DNA from 2 places in the Mesorhizobium sp. CC13 genome. Region 1 is predicted to be linked to the other one. Evidence: predicted binding sites of a transcription regulator. Region 1 holds the regulator's gene; the other holds the start of a gene.

Region 1 (7,313 bases):
GCCGAGCGCGCCGTGGCGCTTGGACAGCTTGGCGCCGTCGGCGCCGTGGATCAGCGGGATGTGCGACATCACCGGCACGTCCCAGCCCATGGCATCGTAGATCACCGTCTGGCGCGCGGCGTTGGTCAAATGGTCGTCGCCGCGGATGATGTGGGTGACGCCCATGTCGTGGTCGTCGACGACCACGGCGTGCATGTAGGTCGGCACGCCGTCCGAGCGCAGGATGATGAAATCGTCGAGATCCTTGTTGGGGAAGCGCACGTCGCCCTGCACGCGGTCGCGCACCAGCGTCTCGCCCTCGGTCGGCGCCTTGATGCGGATGACCGGCTTGACGCCCTCGGGGGCCTCCGACGGGTCGCGGTCGCGCCAGCGGCCGTCATAGCGCGGCGGGCGGCCCTCGGCGCGCGCCTTCTCGCGCATCTCGTCGAGCTCGGCCGGCGAGGCGTAGCAATGATAGGCCTTGCCCATGCGGACGAGCTCCTCGGCCACCTCGCGGTGGCGCGGGGCGCGCTCGAATTGCGAGATCGGCTCGCCTTCCCAGGTGAGTCCCAGCCAGGTCAGTCCATCGAGGATCGCCGCGGTCGCCGCGTCGGTCGAGCGCTCGCGATCGGTGTCCTCGATGCGCAGCAGCATCGTGCCGTCGGTGTGGCGGGCATAGAGCCAGTTGAAGAGTGCGGTGCGGGCCCCGCCGATATGCAGGTAGCCGGTAGGCGAGGGGGCGAAGCGGGTGACGACGGGCATGGCGTATTCCAGGGCAGGCATGGCGTCGCCCGGCCGGAGACCGGCGGCGCATGGCGTTTCGGTGGCGTTGATGTAGCATAGAAGGTCTGGGGCGCAAGGGGCATGCCCGATGGGCGACCATGTGCGGGAGGGGCGAGCCGGCGAAATCCCGGTCGCGGAAACGGCCGAGCGCGTCCTGCTCGCCGGGGGGGAGTTGTTGCCCCCGCTCGTCTGGGGGCGCCAGCTCGACCTGCAGCCAGCCTCCGCAATCGAACGCACCGCCCCGCCGGGTGGCCTGCTGTCGCGGCTGCCAGGAGCCATAACCGTCGTCCATGGACCGTTCACGGCCCGGACACTAGCCGCTGCGGTCGAGACCGAGCTCGACCGCGGCGTGGCGTACCTGCTCGTCCCGGTGTTCCTGGCGATTGGGGCGCTGGCCTATTTCAGCCTCGCCGAGGAGCCGGCCTTGCTGCCGATCGCTGCGGTAGCCCTGGTTGTGGCCGCGTTGGCTTTCGCCACGCGCCCCAGGAGATGGCTTCACTACGGGCTGGCCGCGCTTGCCCTCTGCCTGCTCGGCATGGTCGCGGCAAAGCTCGAAACCGCCCGCCTGGGCACGAAAATGCTCGGCGCCGAAATCTCGACGCAGGTGCAGGGCCGCGTCGTGGGGATCGACCGGCTCGACAAAGGGCGAGTCCGCCTGACCATCGACGTCATTGCCACCGCGCGGCCAGCGCTCCGCTATGCGCCGGATCGCGTGCGCCTGACGGCGCGCCGGGCGCCGGCAGGCCTCGCTGCGGGATCGCTGGTCAGCGGCTATGCGCGGCTGATGCCACCCTCCGGTCCGATTCGGCCCGGCAGCTACGACTTCTCCTTCGAAAGCTATTTCGACGGGCTCGGCGCCAGCGGCTTCTTCATGAAGGGGCCGGAACTGGTCGCGGATGCGCAACCCGTTCCGTTCGCACTTGGGATCGAGGCCTGGCTCGGAAACCGTCGCGACCGCATTGCCCAGCGCATCCGCGACCGGATCGGCGGCGTGGAGGGCGAAATCGCCGCCGCACTCATGGTCGGCGTGCGCGGCGGCATTCCCGAGGAGGTCAACGAAGCGCTGCGGCGGACGGGCCTCTATCACATCATCTCCATTTCGGGCCTGCACATGGCCATGGTCGCCGGAACCGTCATGCTTGGCCTGCGGCTCGGTTTCGCGGCCTTTCCGGCCTTCGCATCGCGGCATCCGGTGAAGAAATACGCCGCCCTGGCGGCCCTCGTCTCCACAGGCGGCTATCTTTCCATTTCCGGCGCCGAAGTGGCGGCGCAGCGCAGCTTCATCATGCTCGCCGTGATGCTGACGGCCGTGCTGTTCGACCGCGCCGCATTGACCATGCGCAATCTCGCCATCTCTGCCATCATCGTCATTCTCCTGTCTCCCCACGAGGTGGTCGGTCCGAGCTTCCAGATGTCGTTCGCGGCCACCGCGGCACTGGTCGGCGCTTATGGCTGGTGGTCGGACAGGCAGGCCGAGCGGGTGCAGCCGGCGATGCAGCTTTCACTCGCGGCAAAGACGTGGCGCAGGCTCTGGACCCTGGCGGTCGGGCTCCTGGCGACCTCGCTGATCGCCGGGCTGGCGACCAGCGTGTTCGGGGCCTGGCATTTCCAGCGCATCTCGCCGCTCAGCCTGTTCGCCAACCTGGCGGTGATGCCCATCGTCTCGGTGCTGGTGATGCCTTTTGCGGTTGCGGCCGGCGTGCTCATGCCGCTCGGCCTGGACGGCCTGTTCCTCGACACGATGGGGCGCGGCCTGGCCATGATGATCGCCATGGCGCGATGGTTCTCCGAGCGGTCGCCGGTCGACGCCGTCGGCCTGATTTCCGTCCGCTCGGTGATACTGGTGTCGGTCGCGCTCTGTATTGTCTCCATGGCGACCACCCGGCTCAAATTGGCCGCCCTGCCGTTCGCCGCGAGCGGATTGCTGCTGCTCGGCGAGGCAAGGACGCCAGACATATTGATCTCCGAAGACGGCCGGCTGGTCGGCGTGCCGACGGCGGGCGGCAGGCTGGCGGTCAACCGCGCACGTCCGAGCGAATTCGTCACCGACAGCTGGAAGAGGGCGGTTGTGGCGGGGGAACTGGTCGGCCCGCTTGGCACCGGCGGCGAGGCGGCCCCGGACGCCAAGGCCCCCCCTGATCGGGCGGATGCCTCGGCGCTCGAGGCGGCCATGTCCCTGCAAGGGGTAGAAAAACCGGGCCGCCGGCAGGCCTTCGTCTGCGGCGGCGGCCTGTGCACCATCGAGCACCCGTCAGGCGCCGTGATCGCCTATGCCGGCAATGCGGCAATGGCGAAGCCTGCCTGCGCCGTCGCGAGCCTGATCGTGATCGATGACGCGACGGCGCGGGACCCCTGCACAGGTTCGGCGACGACCGTCGTCACCAAGCGCGACCTGGCACGCTTCGGCAGCGTCGCGGCATTCCTGCCGGCGCAAGGGGAGCAGGCGAGCCGCCGGATCGAAATCCAGAAGGCGATCGCCGAGCCCTATCGGCCATGGCACGCGCAGCGGGCATTCTCCCGTGAGGCGCGCGGCCTGCCGCCCTTCCGCCGGGACCGTGCAAAGCCGCCGGCGGAGTAGGCCGCGCCATAAAGCAACTTGCAGCCAGACAGAGACGCGCCGGCGTCGCATGAATGCGGCCGAGAAAAGCAGCGAGGCGCGGAATGCCCTCATCGGGATGCAGTCGTCGAAATGCCCGCCGCGCTACCAGGAAAAGTGCGCAGCGGTTTTCCGCCCGGAATTGCGCAAAAACAAAGAGATAGAGCGTTTTCGTGATTCGAAGGGAAGCGGAATTTCTCTAGCCCGGATGCGCTGCACCCTGATCGGGTGCGCTGCCCCTGAAAGGCGATCGCTCCTGACCAGCGCTGGGAGAGCAGAGCCGAGAGCACTTCCGCTTTTCTTCGAATCGCGAAAACGCTCTGTCTTTTTGCTTCCACGCAAACCCGGACGGAAACTCGCTTCGCGCTTTTTTTTGGAATTGCCCTAGTAGCGCCGGATCAGCCCGACTAGCTTGCCCTGAACCTTGACCCGATCGGGGCCGAAGATGCGGGTTTCATAGGCGGGATTGGCGGCCTCGAGCGCGATCGAGGCGCCCTTGCGGCGAAAGCGCTTGAGCGTCGCCTCCTCGTCGTCCACCAGGGCAACGACGATCTCGCCCGGATTGGCGTTGCTGGCATTGCGGATGATGACCGTGTCGCCGTCGAAGATGCCGGCCTCGATCATCGAATCGCCCTTGACCTCCAGCGCATAGTGCTCGCCGCCCGAAATCATGTCCGGCGGCACCGAGATCGAGTGCGTCCTGTGCTGGATGGCGTCGATCGGTACGCCGGCGGCGATGCGTCCCATCACCGGAATGGCGACAGCCGCAGCCGCATCGTCGTCGTTGCCGGCCGAAAGCGTACGCGACGGCTCGGGCTTGCGCCCCAGGCTGCCCTCGATGACGCTCGGCGAAAACTTCCTGGCGGCGTTGAGGCCGGGCGCGATCGAGTCGGGCAAGCGGATGACTTCCAGCGCACGCGCGCGGTTCGGCAGGCGCCGGATGAAGCCGCGCTCCTCGAGCGCGGTGATCAGGCGATGGATGCCCGACTTGGAAGCGAGGTCGAGCGCCTCCTTCATCTCGTCGAAGGACGGGGGGATGCCCGCCTCCTTCAGCCGCTCATGAATGAACAGCAGAAGCTCGTGTTGTTTGCGCGTCAGCATCGCTGCCCCCAAGGGAATCGAAAGAAAAACAAACCCGGAACAAACACTATATGTTCCAGTTGTGTTCCGCAACCGATTAAATTTTGGTGAAGGTGCCGAGGGGCGCTCAGCGCAGCATCAGCACCAGGCAGCCAGTGCCAGATTCGGCGGCCCCCGCGAAGGGCTCGCGGATGATGACGCAATTGGCGTCGGCCAGCGTTCGCAGCATCGACGAGTCCTGGACCCCGAAGGGCACGGCGACGAGGCCGGCGTCGGTCTTGCGCACCACGCCGCGCACGTAGTCCTGGCGCAGGTCGTTTTCCTTCATGGGCGCCCCGAGCACGGCCTCGCGGATGTCCGGCGCATAGGGCCGCCCGCCGAGCTTCGCCAGAACCGGTTTCAGGAAGAGGTGCGAGCAGATGAGGCTCGCCACCGGGTTGCCGGGCAGGCCGATGCAGCGGGTGTCACCGAGCCGTCCGAACATCAGCGGCTTGCCCGGGCGCATGGCGATCTTCCAGAAATCGAGCTTCATGCCGAGGCCGGTCAGCACGCCGTGCACCAGGTCATGGTCGCCGACCGAGGCGCCGCCGAGGGTGACGATCACCTCGGCTTCGGCGTCGAGCGCCTGCCGGACGAGTGCCGAGATCGATCCGGTCTTGTCGGCCGCTATGCCGAGATCGAGGACGCGGGCGCCGACCGAGCGGGCAATGGCCGCCACGCCGTAGGCGTTGGACGAGATGATCTGGTCGGGGCCGGGCGAGCTTCCTGGCGGCAGCAGTTCGTCGCCGGTGGCGATGATCGCGACCAGCGGCGCGCGCTGCACCTCGAGCGTCGGATGGTTGGCGGCCGCCGCGAGCGACAGCGCGGCGGGGTCCATCAGGCGGCCGGCGTCGAGGATCAGGTCGCCTTCGCTGAAGTCGAGGCCCTTGAGGCGGATGTTGCGGCCGGGCGCGGTCGGCTCGACCACCTCGACTTCGCAGTTGCCGAGATCGCGCACGTTTTCCTGGATGACCACCGTGTCCGCGCCGGCCGGCACCGGCGCGCCGGTGAAGATGCGCACGGCCTGTCCGCGCGCGATTTTCCCTGCGAACTGCCGCCCGGCAGCCGCCTCGCCGATCACCGCAAGCCGGGCGGGCAGGTCGGCGATGTCCTGCGCGATCACCGCATAGCCGTCCATGGCCGAGGCATCGAAGGGCGGCTGGGTGCGCAAGGCGTGGAGCGGCGTGCCAAGCACACGTCCGGAAGCTTCGTCGAGGCCGACGCGTTCCGTGCCCGCCGGGGCAGCGCTTTCGAGCAGCCGTTCAAGCGCGTCGGCGACCGGCAGCAGCGCCATCTAGTCGACAGCCTTGTAGTCGCCCGACTTGCCGCCGGTCTTCTCGACCAGGCGGATGCCGGAGATCACCATGCCGCGGTCGGCGGCCTTGGCCATGTCGTAGATGGTCAGGCAGGCGACGGCGGCGGCGGTCAGCGCCTCCATCTCGACGCCGGTCTTGCCGGTGACGCGCGCCAGCGCCGTCACCCTGAGGCCCGGCAGCGATTCGTCCGGCTCGATCTCGACCGACACCTTGGTCAAGAGAATCGGATGGCAGAGGGGAACCAGCTCGTGCGTGCGCTTGGCGGCCATGATGCCGGCGATGCGCGCCGTGCCCAGCACGTCGCCCTTCTTGGCGTTGCCGGACAGGATCAGCGCCAGCGTCTCGGGGCGCATCGTCACTGTGCCCTCGGCGATCGCGGTACGGGTCGTTTCGGCCTTGTCGCCGACGTCGACCATGTTGGCCTCGCCGGTGGCGCCGATGTGGGTGAGGGCGGCCATGTCAGGCGCTCGCCGCGACCGGGCTGCCTTCGAGCAGCGCCCGCGTGGCAGCAGCCACGTCGGCCTGGCGCATCAGGCTCTCGCCGACGAGGAAGCCGCCGATGCCCGATTTTTCAAGCCTCAGGCAATCCTGGTGGGTGAAGATGCCGCTCTCGCCGACCAGCAGGCGGTCCGCCGGGACCATCGGCGCCAGCCGCTCGGACGTCTCCAGGCTCACCTCGAAGCTGCGCAGGTTGCGGTTGTTGATGCCGAGCAGGCGCGAGGCGAGCTTAAGGGCCCGCTCCGTCTCGGCCTCGTCGTGGACCTCGATCAGCGCATCCATGCCGAGTTCGAAGGCCGTTTCCTCGAGCCGCCTGGCGTCGTCGTCCGTCAGGCTCGCCATGATGATGAGGATGGCGTCCGCACCCCAGGCACGGGCTTCGTGCACCTGGTAGGGCTCGAACATGAAGTCCTTGCGCAAGGCGGGCAGGGTGCAGGCGTCGCGGGCGGCGGTCAGGAACTCCGGCGCGCCCTGGAAGGACGGCGTGTCCGTCAGCACCGAAAGGCAGGCCGCCCCGCCTTCGGCATAGGCGCGGGCGAGCGCCGGCGGATCGAAATCGGCGCGGATCAGGCCTTTTGACGGGCTCGCCTTCTTGATCTCGGCGATCAGCCCGAAGCGGCCCTGGCTGCGCTTCGCCTCGAGCGCCGCGAGGAACCCCCTGGGCGGGGCCACGTCGCGCGCCCGTGCCTTCAGGTCGGCAAGCGGCGTGAGCGCCTTGGCCGCGGCGATCTCGTCGCGCTTGTAGGCTTCGATGCGGCGCAGGATGTCGGCCATGATGCTATCCGTTCGAGACGGCGACGAGGCGCTCGAACACCGCGCGGGCACGGCCGCCGTCAATCGACTTGACGGCCAGTGCGACCCCTTCGCCGATGGTTGCGACCTTGCCGGCTACCACGAGGCCCGCGCCGGCGTTCATCAACACGGTGTCGCGATAGGCGCCCGGCACGCCCTCGAGCACGGCGCGCAGGGCAGCTGCATTGTAGGCCGAATCGCCGCCGCGCAGCTCTTCGCGGCTGTGGCGG
Region 2 (7,313 bases), on a different contig from region 1:
GGCGTGGTCTCGAGCCCCAAGGAGAACCCGAAGATCCCGCAGTGGGAAATGTTCCTGTCGGGCGGCATGGCGGCGATGAACCTGATCACCGCCGCCAACGCCCTGGGCTATGGCACCAACATGATCACCAACTGGTATTCGGACAACGAAGAGGGCCGCGCGCTGCTCGGGCTCGCGCCGCATGAACGCGTGGTGGGTTTCATCCACATCGGCTCGTATGATGGCGCGGCGCCGGAGCGCCCGCGCCCTGACGTGAGCAGGCTTTGTTCCGACTATTCCGGCCCTTGGGAGAGCTAGCAGGTGTACTACGAACCGTCGAAGGGCCATGGGCTGCCGCATGATCCGTTCAAGGCGCTCGTGTCGCCGAGACCGATCGGCTGGATCTCGACGGTGGGCAGGGACGGAGCGCTCAACCTGGCGCCCTATTCGTACTTCAACGCGTTGTCGGGAAAGCCGCCGATGGTGTGGTTCTCGTCGGAAGGCGAGAAGGACAGCGCGACCTTTGCCGGCCAGACGCGCGAGTTCGTCGCCAACATCGTCGGGCGCGACCTTGCCGAGAGGATGAACCGCAGTTCGGTCAATGCGCCGCGAGGCACGAGCGAATTCGCCTATGCAGGCCTGACGCCTGCGCCGTCGCGGCTCGTCGCCCCGCCCCGAGTCGCCGAAGCGCCGGCGGCCCTGGAATGCAAGGTGACGGAGATCTTCCGGCCAAGGTCGCTGGACGGCCGGGAGATCGGCGCCTTCGTCGTCATCGGCGAGGTAGTCGGCATCCATATCGACGAGGCCTTCCTCAAGGAAGGGCTGTTCGACACGGTCAAGGCCGGCAACGTGGCGCGGCTCGGCTACATGGATTATTCGACGGTCGACGCAGTCTTCTCGATGCGCCGCCCGCGCTGGGAAGAGTAGCTACGGATTCAGCCCGGCGGCCTTCGCCCGTTCGAGCAGTCGCTGCGCCAGCCTGAGATGCGGCCGGTCGTACATCTTGCCGTCGATGCCGACCACGCCGGGGTTGCCCGCTGCCTCGAAGGCAGCGACCACCGCCGCCGCATGGGCGGCCGCGTCGGTCGATGGCGTGAACGCCTCGTTGATGACGGCAACCTGATCGGGATGGATCGCCATCTTGGCGGTGAAGCCGTCGCGTTCGGCCTCGATGCATTCGGCCCTGAGGCCGTCGAGATCCCGGAAGTTGACGAAGACCGTGTCGATGGCCGCCGTGTCGGCCGCCGCGGCCCCGAGGATGGTCATCGTGCGGGCGAGCCGGAAGACATCCGTGTAGCGGCCGGCGTCGTCGCGCGCCGCGCGCGCGCCGATCGCCGCGGATAGATCCTCGGCGCCCCAGGTCAGGCCGGCGAGGCGGGCGCTGGCACCCGCATAGGTGCCGGTCGAAAGCACCCCCGCGGCGGTTTCGGTGACGATCGGGATGATGCGGATCGCGCCGTCTGGCAGGCCGTTCTCGGCCTCGTGAACCCTGAGCTTCGCCGACAGGTGCTGGACGTCGGCGCCGGAATTCGACTTGGGCAGCATGATGCCGTGGGGCGACACCGGGATGATCGCCCTGAGGTCGTCGTCGGTCATGCCGGTCGCCAGGTCGTTGACGCGGACGTAGATCGCGGCGCCGGTGGCGTCGCGCCTCGCGGCGATGAAGTCGGCGGCAACCGCGCGGGCATGCGCCTTGTTCTGCTGGGCGACCGAATCCTCCAGGTCGACGATGACCACGTCGGCGCCCGAGGCGAAGCCGCGCTCGAGCTTCTTTTCCGAATCTCCCGGAACGAACAGCAGCGACCGCATCAGCCAGCCTTCTTCAACATCATCGCCTGGCGTCGGCATTTGGCGACCAGCGCGCCGTTTTGATTATAGGCGCGATGCTCGAATTCGACGATGCCGCGATCGGGCTTCGACTTCGATTCGCGCACCGACAGAACCTCGGTTTCGACGCGGATGGTGTCGCCGTGGAAGACCGGGTGCGGGAAGACGGTCTCGGTCATGCCGAGATTGCCGATGGTGGTGCCGAGCGTGGTGTCGTGCACCGAAATGCCGATCATCAGGCCGAGCGTGAACAGCGAGTTGACCAGCGGCTTGCCCCATTCGCTCCTGGCGGCGAAGTCGAAATCGATGTGCAGCGGCTGGGGGTTGAGCGTCATTGTCGAGAACAGCATGTTGTCGCTCTCGGTGACCGACTTGGTGAGCTGATGGCGGATCACCTGGCCGACCACGAATTCCTCGAGATGAAGTCCGGCCATCCGCTTTTCCCTCCGGTTGTCCGAGGTTGATAGGCGTTGCCCGCAACGGGGGCAAGCGGGTTAACGGATATGGTGAACCGTTCGTAAACCATTTCCTTCTAGAGTAATTCATGGGGTTTGGCGCAAATTGCCGGGGACGAAGGCGTATGGTTGTCTCGCATTTCCTCAGGTGGATCGAGACTGCGAGGGTGGATGAGCGCGCGGCGGCGGCCGCAGCGCTCGCGACGGCCTATGTCACCCGGGAGCTGCCCTTCGAGGACCGCTGTGCTGCCGAGGCAGCCCTGACTTTCCTGCTCGACGACCCTTCGCCCAAGGTGCGACAGGCCTTGGCGGAAGCGATGTCGATGAGCATGAACGCGCCGATCCAGGTGATTGCCGCATTGGCCTCGGACCAACCGGAAGTCGCAGCGCTCGTGCTGGCGCGTTCGCCCTTGCTCACGGACGCGGATCTGATCGACCGCGTGGCGTCTGGCCCGGTCGCCGTTCAGAAGATCGTCGCCGATCGTCCAGCGGTGTCCATGGCGCTTGCCGCGGCTCTGGCCGAAGTTGGCGAGGTCGAAGCCTGCGCGGTGCTCGTCGGCAACTATGGGGCCGACATCGCGGCTCTGAGCTTCCGGCGGATGGCCGAGCGTCACGGCCATGACGCGCGGCTACGCGAGGCGCTGGCCGCCGACCCGCGCCTGCCTTCCGACTGCCGCCACCTGCTGCTGGTCAGGCTGGGCGAGGCGCTGAAGGCCTCGCCGCTCGTCATGGCGTCGATCGGTGCAGCCCGGGCGGAGCGCGTCACGCGCGAGGCCTGCGTCAAGGCTTCCCTTGGTATCGTCGAGGCGACGCGTGCAGAAGAGCATGTGGCGCTGGTCGAGCATCTCAGGCTGCGCGGCGACCTGACGACGAGCTTCATCATTCGCGTCCTTGCCCACGGCAAGGTGGATTTCTTCGGGGCGGCGCTCGTTGTGCTGACCGGCCGCGACCAGCAGCGGGTGAGGGCGCTGCTTGCGACCGGCCAGGACCTGGCGGTGGCCGCGCTGTTGCGGGCGGCCGGATTGGCCGATGCAACCCACGCCATCATCCTGCGCGCGCTCAAGGTCTGGCGCGAAGTGGCAAACGGACGCCGGGTCGCCGGCGCCCAGGAAGTCAGCTGGCTGATGCTCAAGGAACTTGGCGGGCAGTCTGCGGAAGGCGAGCTGGCTGGCCTGGTGAAGTCCATCCACCTCGACGCCCTGCGCGAGAATGCCCGCGGCCATGCCTTGGCGATCGCCGCGGCCTAGACGCAGGGATCCGCCGTTCTTGGCTAGATGTCCAGCGCTTCAGACTGGGCGAACTCGGCACGTTCCTGGATGAAGCGGAAGCGGGATTCCGGCTTGGTTCCCATCAGCGAGTCGACGGCAACCTTCGTCTCTTCCTCGTCGTCGATGACCTCGACGCGCAGCAGCGTGCGCTTCTTCGGGTCCATCGTCGTTTCCTTGAGCTGCGAGGCCATCATCTCGCCCAGGCCCTTGAAGCGCCCGATCTCTATCTTGCCGCGGCCGGTGAACTCGGTGCGCAGCAACTCGTCCTTGTGGGCGTCGTTGCGGGCATAGGCCACCTTGCCGCCCTGGCGGATGGAATAGAGCGGCGGCACCGCCATGTAGAGGTGGCCGCCGCGGACGAGCTGCGGCATCTCCTGGTAGAAGAAGGTGATGAGCAGCGAGGCGATGTGGGCGCCGTCGACGTCGGCGTCGGTCATGATGATGACGCGGTCGTAGCGAAGGTCCTCTTCGCGGTATTTCGACCGCGTGCCGCAGCCGAGCGCCTGGATCAGGTCGCCGATCAGTTGGTTCGACGCCAGCTTGTCGTTACCGGCGCTGGCAACGTTGAGGATCTTGCCGCGCAGCGGCAGGATCGCCTGCATCGAGCGGTCGCGCGCCTGCTTGGCCGAGCCGCCTGCCGAGTCGCCCTCGACGATGAACAGTTCGGCGCCGGCGGCCGCATTCTGGGTGCAGTCGGCCAGCTTGCCGGGCAGGCGCAGCTTGCGCACCGCGCTCTTGCGCGACACTTCCTTTTCCTGGCGGCGGCGTACGCGCTCGTCGGCGCGCGCGATCACCCAGTCGAGCAGCTTGGACGCTTCCTGCGGGTTGTCGGCAAGCCAATGGTCGAACGGATCGCGGAGCGCCGTCTCGACGATGCGCATGGCCTCGACGGTCGCCAGCTTGTCCTTGGTCTGGCCGACGAATTCGGGCTCGCGGATGAACACCGACAGCATGCCGGCGGCCGAGATCATCACGTCCTCAGAGGTGACGATCGAGGCGCGCTTGTTGCCGATGAGGTCGGCATAGGCGCGCAGGCCCCTGGTCAGAACGTTGCGAAAACCCATCTCGTGGGTGCCGCCGTCGCCGGTCGGGATGGTGTTGCAGTAGGAGTTGATGAAGCCGTCGCCGCCGTACCAGGTGACGGCCCATTCGAGCGAGCCGTGGCCGCCCTGCTTCTCGCTCTTGCCGGCGAATATCTCGCGCGTGACCTGCATCTCGTCGCCGAGCGAGGCCTTGAGATAGTCGCCGAGCCCGCCGGGGAAGTGGAAGACGGCCTTGACCGGCGTTTCGTCCTTCTCCTTGATGAGCGAGGGGTCGCAGCTCCAGCGGATTTCGACGCCGCCGAACAGATAGGCCTTGGACCGCGCCATCCTGTAGATGCGGGCCGGCAGGAAATGCGCGCCCTTGCCGAAGATGTCGGGATCGGGATGGAAGCGCACTTTGGTGCCGCGCCGGTTGTGCACGTCGCCGAGGCTTTCGAGCCCGCCCTGGGGGATGCCGCGCGAGAAGCGCTGGCGGAAGAGCTGGCGTCCGCGCGCCACCTCGACCTCGAGCTGGTCCGACAGCGCATTGACCACCGACACGCCGACGCCATGCAGGCCGCCCGAGGTCTCGTAGACCTTGGAGTCGAACTTGCCGCCGGCATGCAGCGTCGTCATGATGACTTCGAGGGCCGACTTGTTCTTGAACTTGGGGTGCGGATCGACGGGGATGCCGCGGCCGTTGTCGGTGACGGTCAGGAACCCTTCGGCGTCGAGCTCGACGTCGATGAAGGTCGCGTGTCCTGCCACCGCCTCGTCCATCGAGTTGTCGATGACTTCGGCGAAGAGGTGGTGCAGCGCCTTCTCGTCGGTGCCGCCGATATACATGCCCGGACGACGCCGAACGGGCTCGAGCCCCTCCAGGACCTCGATGTCGGCAGCGCTGTAGCCCTCGCTTCCATCCTTCGCCGGCGCAGGACGCTTGGCTGCAGCCGCGGCCTGGACCAGCGGGTCGGCAGGACGGGGGGCGGGGCGGGCGGGCTGCTTGTCGAGATTGCCGAAAAGGTCGCTGTTGTCGTCCATGCTCAATACGGTTTTTCCGCGCTGCGAATCACTTTGTCGAGTTTGCCAGTTTTGCCGGTCCGGCAACAGTTCCGGTTCTGTTCGTGCACCGCGCCCGATATGCCGCATCGGGCACGTCGAGCGCAACGATTTGTAAACGCTATCCGAACTCGCCCCTGTGCGGCGATGATGGATGCAGCCTTATGCGGTTGCCCCAAGGGCAAAACGCTCGATAACTGCTGCCCGAACAATCGGACAATCAGGAAAGCGGGGCCCCCGTGCTCGACTTCGGTTCCCTTTTGCTCGCGACGGCCCTGTCCGGCGCATGTCTGAGCGGAACGCTGCTTGCCATCTGGCTGACCGCGCGCCAGGCCCGTTTCGTCGTCACGATGGCGGCGGGGATACTACTTCTCGTCCTCCATGTCATCGCATTTTGGCAATATGGCCGCAACGCCTCGCCATGGCTCGGTCAACTGACCTTGACGCTGCTGGTTGCGGGCTTCTTCGTCATCCTGTGCTCGACGGCGCAGTATCTCGATCGTAGCTGGCACAGGGTGGCCGCGGCGCCCGTGCTGGCGGTGACCGTGCTGATCATGGCGGTGACGGCCGGAGGCTACGATGGGCTGGGCTTCGTGCTCGCCTATTCCACCGTCACGGCGCTGCTGGTGGTGATCGCTTCCATGTTCTGGGCGGCCGGCGAGTATGACCGGCGCATCCTGGCCGCGGTCACCTTGCTTTCGGGCAGTGCGGCAATCTCCTTTGCGCTCTGCGCCTTGGTTCTGGTGGCCAACGGGCAGTGGTCGCTGGGCACCGTTCCCAGGAATTGGGCCGAAGACTTGAACACCGCAGTCGTGGTCGCCTGCATGACCGCGCTTGGGGCGCTGACCATCTCGCTGCATCATCTCCGCACCCAGCGGCAATTGACGGCGCAGACGTTGACCGATCCGCTGACCGGGCTGCTGAACCGCCGGGCGCTGACGATGTTCCATGGCAACACGCACTTCGGTTCCGGGATGGCACTCGCCATGTTCGACCTCGATCATTTCAAGCGGACGAACGACCTGTTCGGTCACGCTGTCGGCGATACGGTCCTGCAGCGTTTCGCCGACGTGGTCAGGAAACACGCCCGGGATGGCGTCGAGGGCTTTCGGTTGGGCGGCGAGGAGTTTGCCGTCGTCATGCCCGGCATTCCCCCGCTCAAGGCGCATGAGATCCTGCGCACGATCGGCGCTGCCTTTGGCGCGGAGATCGTGGTCACCAAGCTCGGGCCGCTGCGCAGCACGGTCAGCGTCGGCATCTGCTTCGGCGACGAGCATGCGACGACGCTCGAACAGATGCTGATCGGCGCCGACGCGGCCCTTTATGCCGCCAAGCGGGCAGGGCGGAACCGGGTTGCCACCGCAGAGGCAGCGGGCGACGAGAGGGTCCGCGAACCCGAATTGCTCTTCGCGTAGACCTTGGCGGCTCCCGCACGCTGCCGAGAAAATCAAATCGGCGGCGCCCGTGAGGTGCGCCGCCGATGAAGTCATCTGCCCTCAGGCTTACTCGGCTGCGCCGAGATACTCGGTCAGCGGCGGGCACGAGCAGACCAGGTTGCGGTCGCCGGCGACGTTGTCGATGCGCGACACCGGCGGCCAGTACTTGGCAACGGTATCGGGATCGCCGCCCGGATAGGCCGCCTCGAGGCGCGAGTAGGGATGCTTCCACTCGCCCGCAAGCGTCTCGGTCGTCGTGTGCGGGGC

The links. Region 1 encodes LexA, which represses DNA repair genes until DNA is damaged. Its sites were predicted from a motif close to TGTTCNNNNTGTGTTCNG; they were not measured.
Region 2: parE (DNA topoisomerase IV subunit B) is a predicted target of LexA. The motif match lies at 5,660-5,677, and genes of this name have one in related genera.

What each region holds. Positions count from the first base shown of each region.
Region 1 covers NZ_JARDJI010000002.1:499,277-506,589, forward strand. Annotated here, with positions in the region: gene gltX (glutamate--tRNA ligase) at 1-741, opposite strand, end outside; gene PV773_RS05515 (ComEC/Rec2 family competence protein) at 851-3,340, shown strand; gene lexA (transcriptional repressor LexA) at 3,743-4,459, opposite strand; gene glp (gephyrin-like molybdotransferase Glp) at 4,566-5,771, opposite strand; gene moaC (cyclic pyranopterin monophosphate synthase MoaC) at 5,772-6,251, opposite strand; gene trpC (indole-3-glycerol phosphate synthase TrpC) at 6,253-7,068, opposite strand; gene trpD (anthranilate phosphoribosyltransferase) at 7,070-7,313, opposite strand, start outside.
Region 2 covers NZ_JARDJI010000007.1:190,805-198,117, forward strand. Annotated here, with positions in the region: gene PV773_RS12750 (nitroreductase) at 1-297, shown strand, start outside; gene PV773_RS12755 (flavin reductase family protein) at 301-906, shown strand; gene PV773_RS12760 (CoA ester lyase) at 907-1,788, opposite strand; gene PV773_RS12765 (MaoC family dehydratase) at 1,788-2,240, opposite strand; gene PV773_RS12770 (DUF2336 domain-containing protein) at 2,387-3,508, shown strand; gene parE (DNA topoisomerase IV subunit B) at 3,532-5,592, opposite strand; gene PV773_RS12780 (GGDEF domain-containing protein) at 5,850-7,025, shown strand; gene gcvP (aminomethyl-transferring glycine dehydrogenase) at 7,113-7,313, opposite strand, start outside.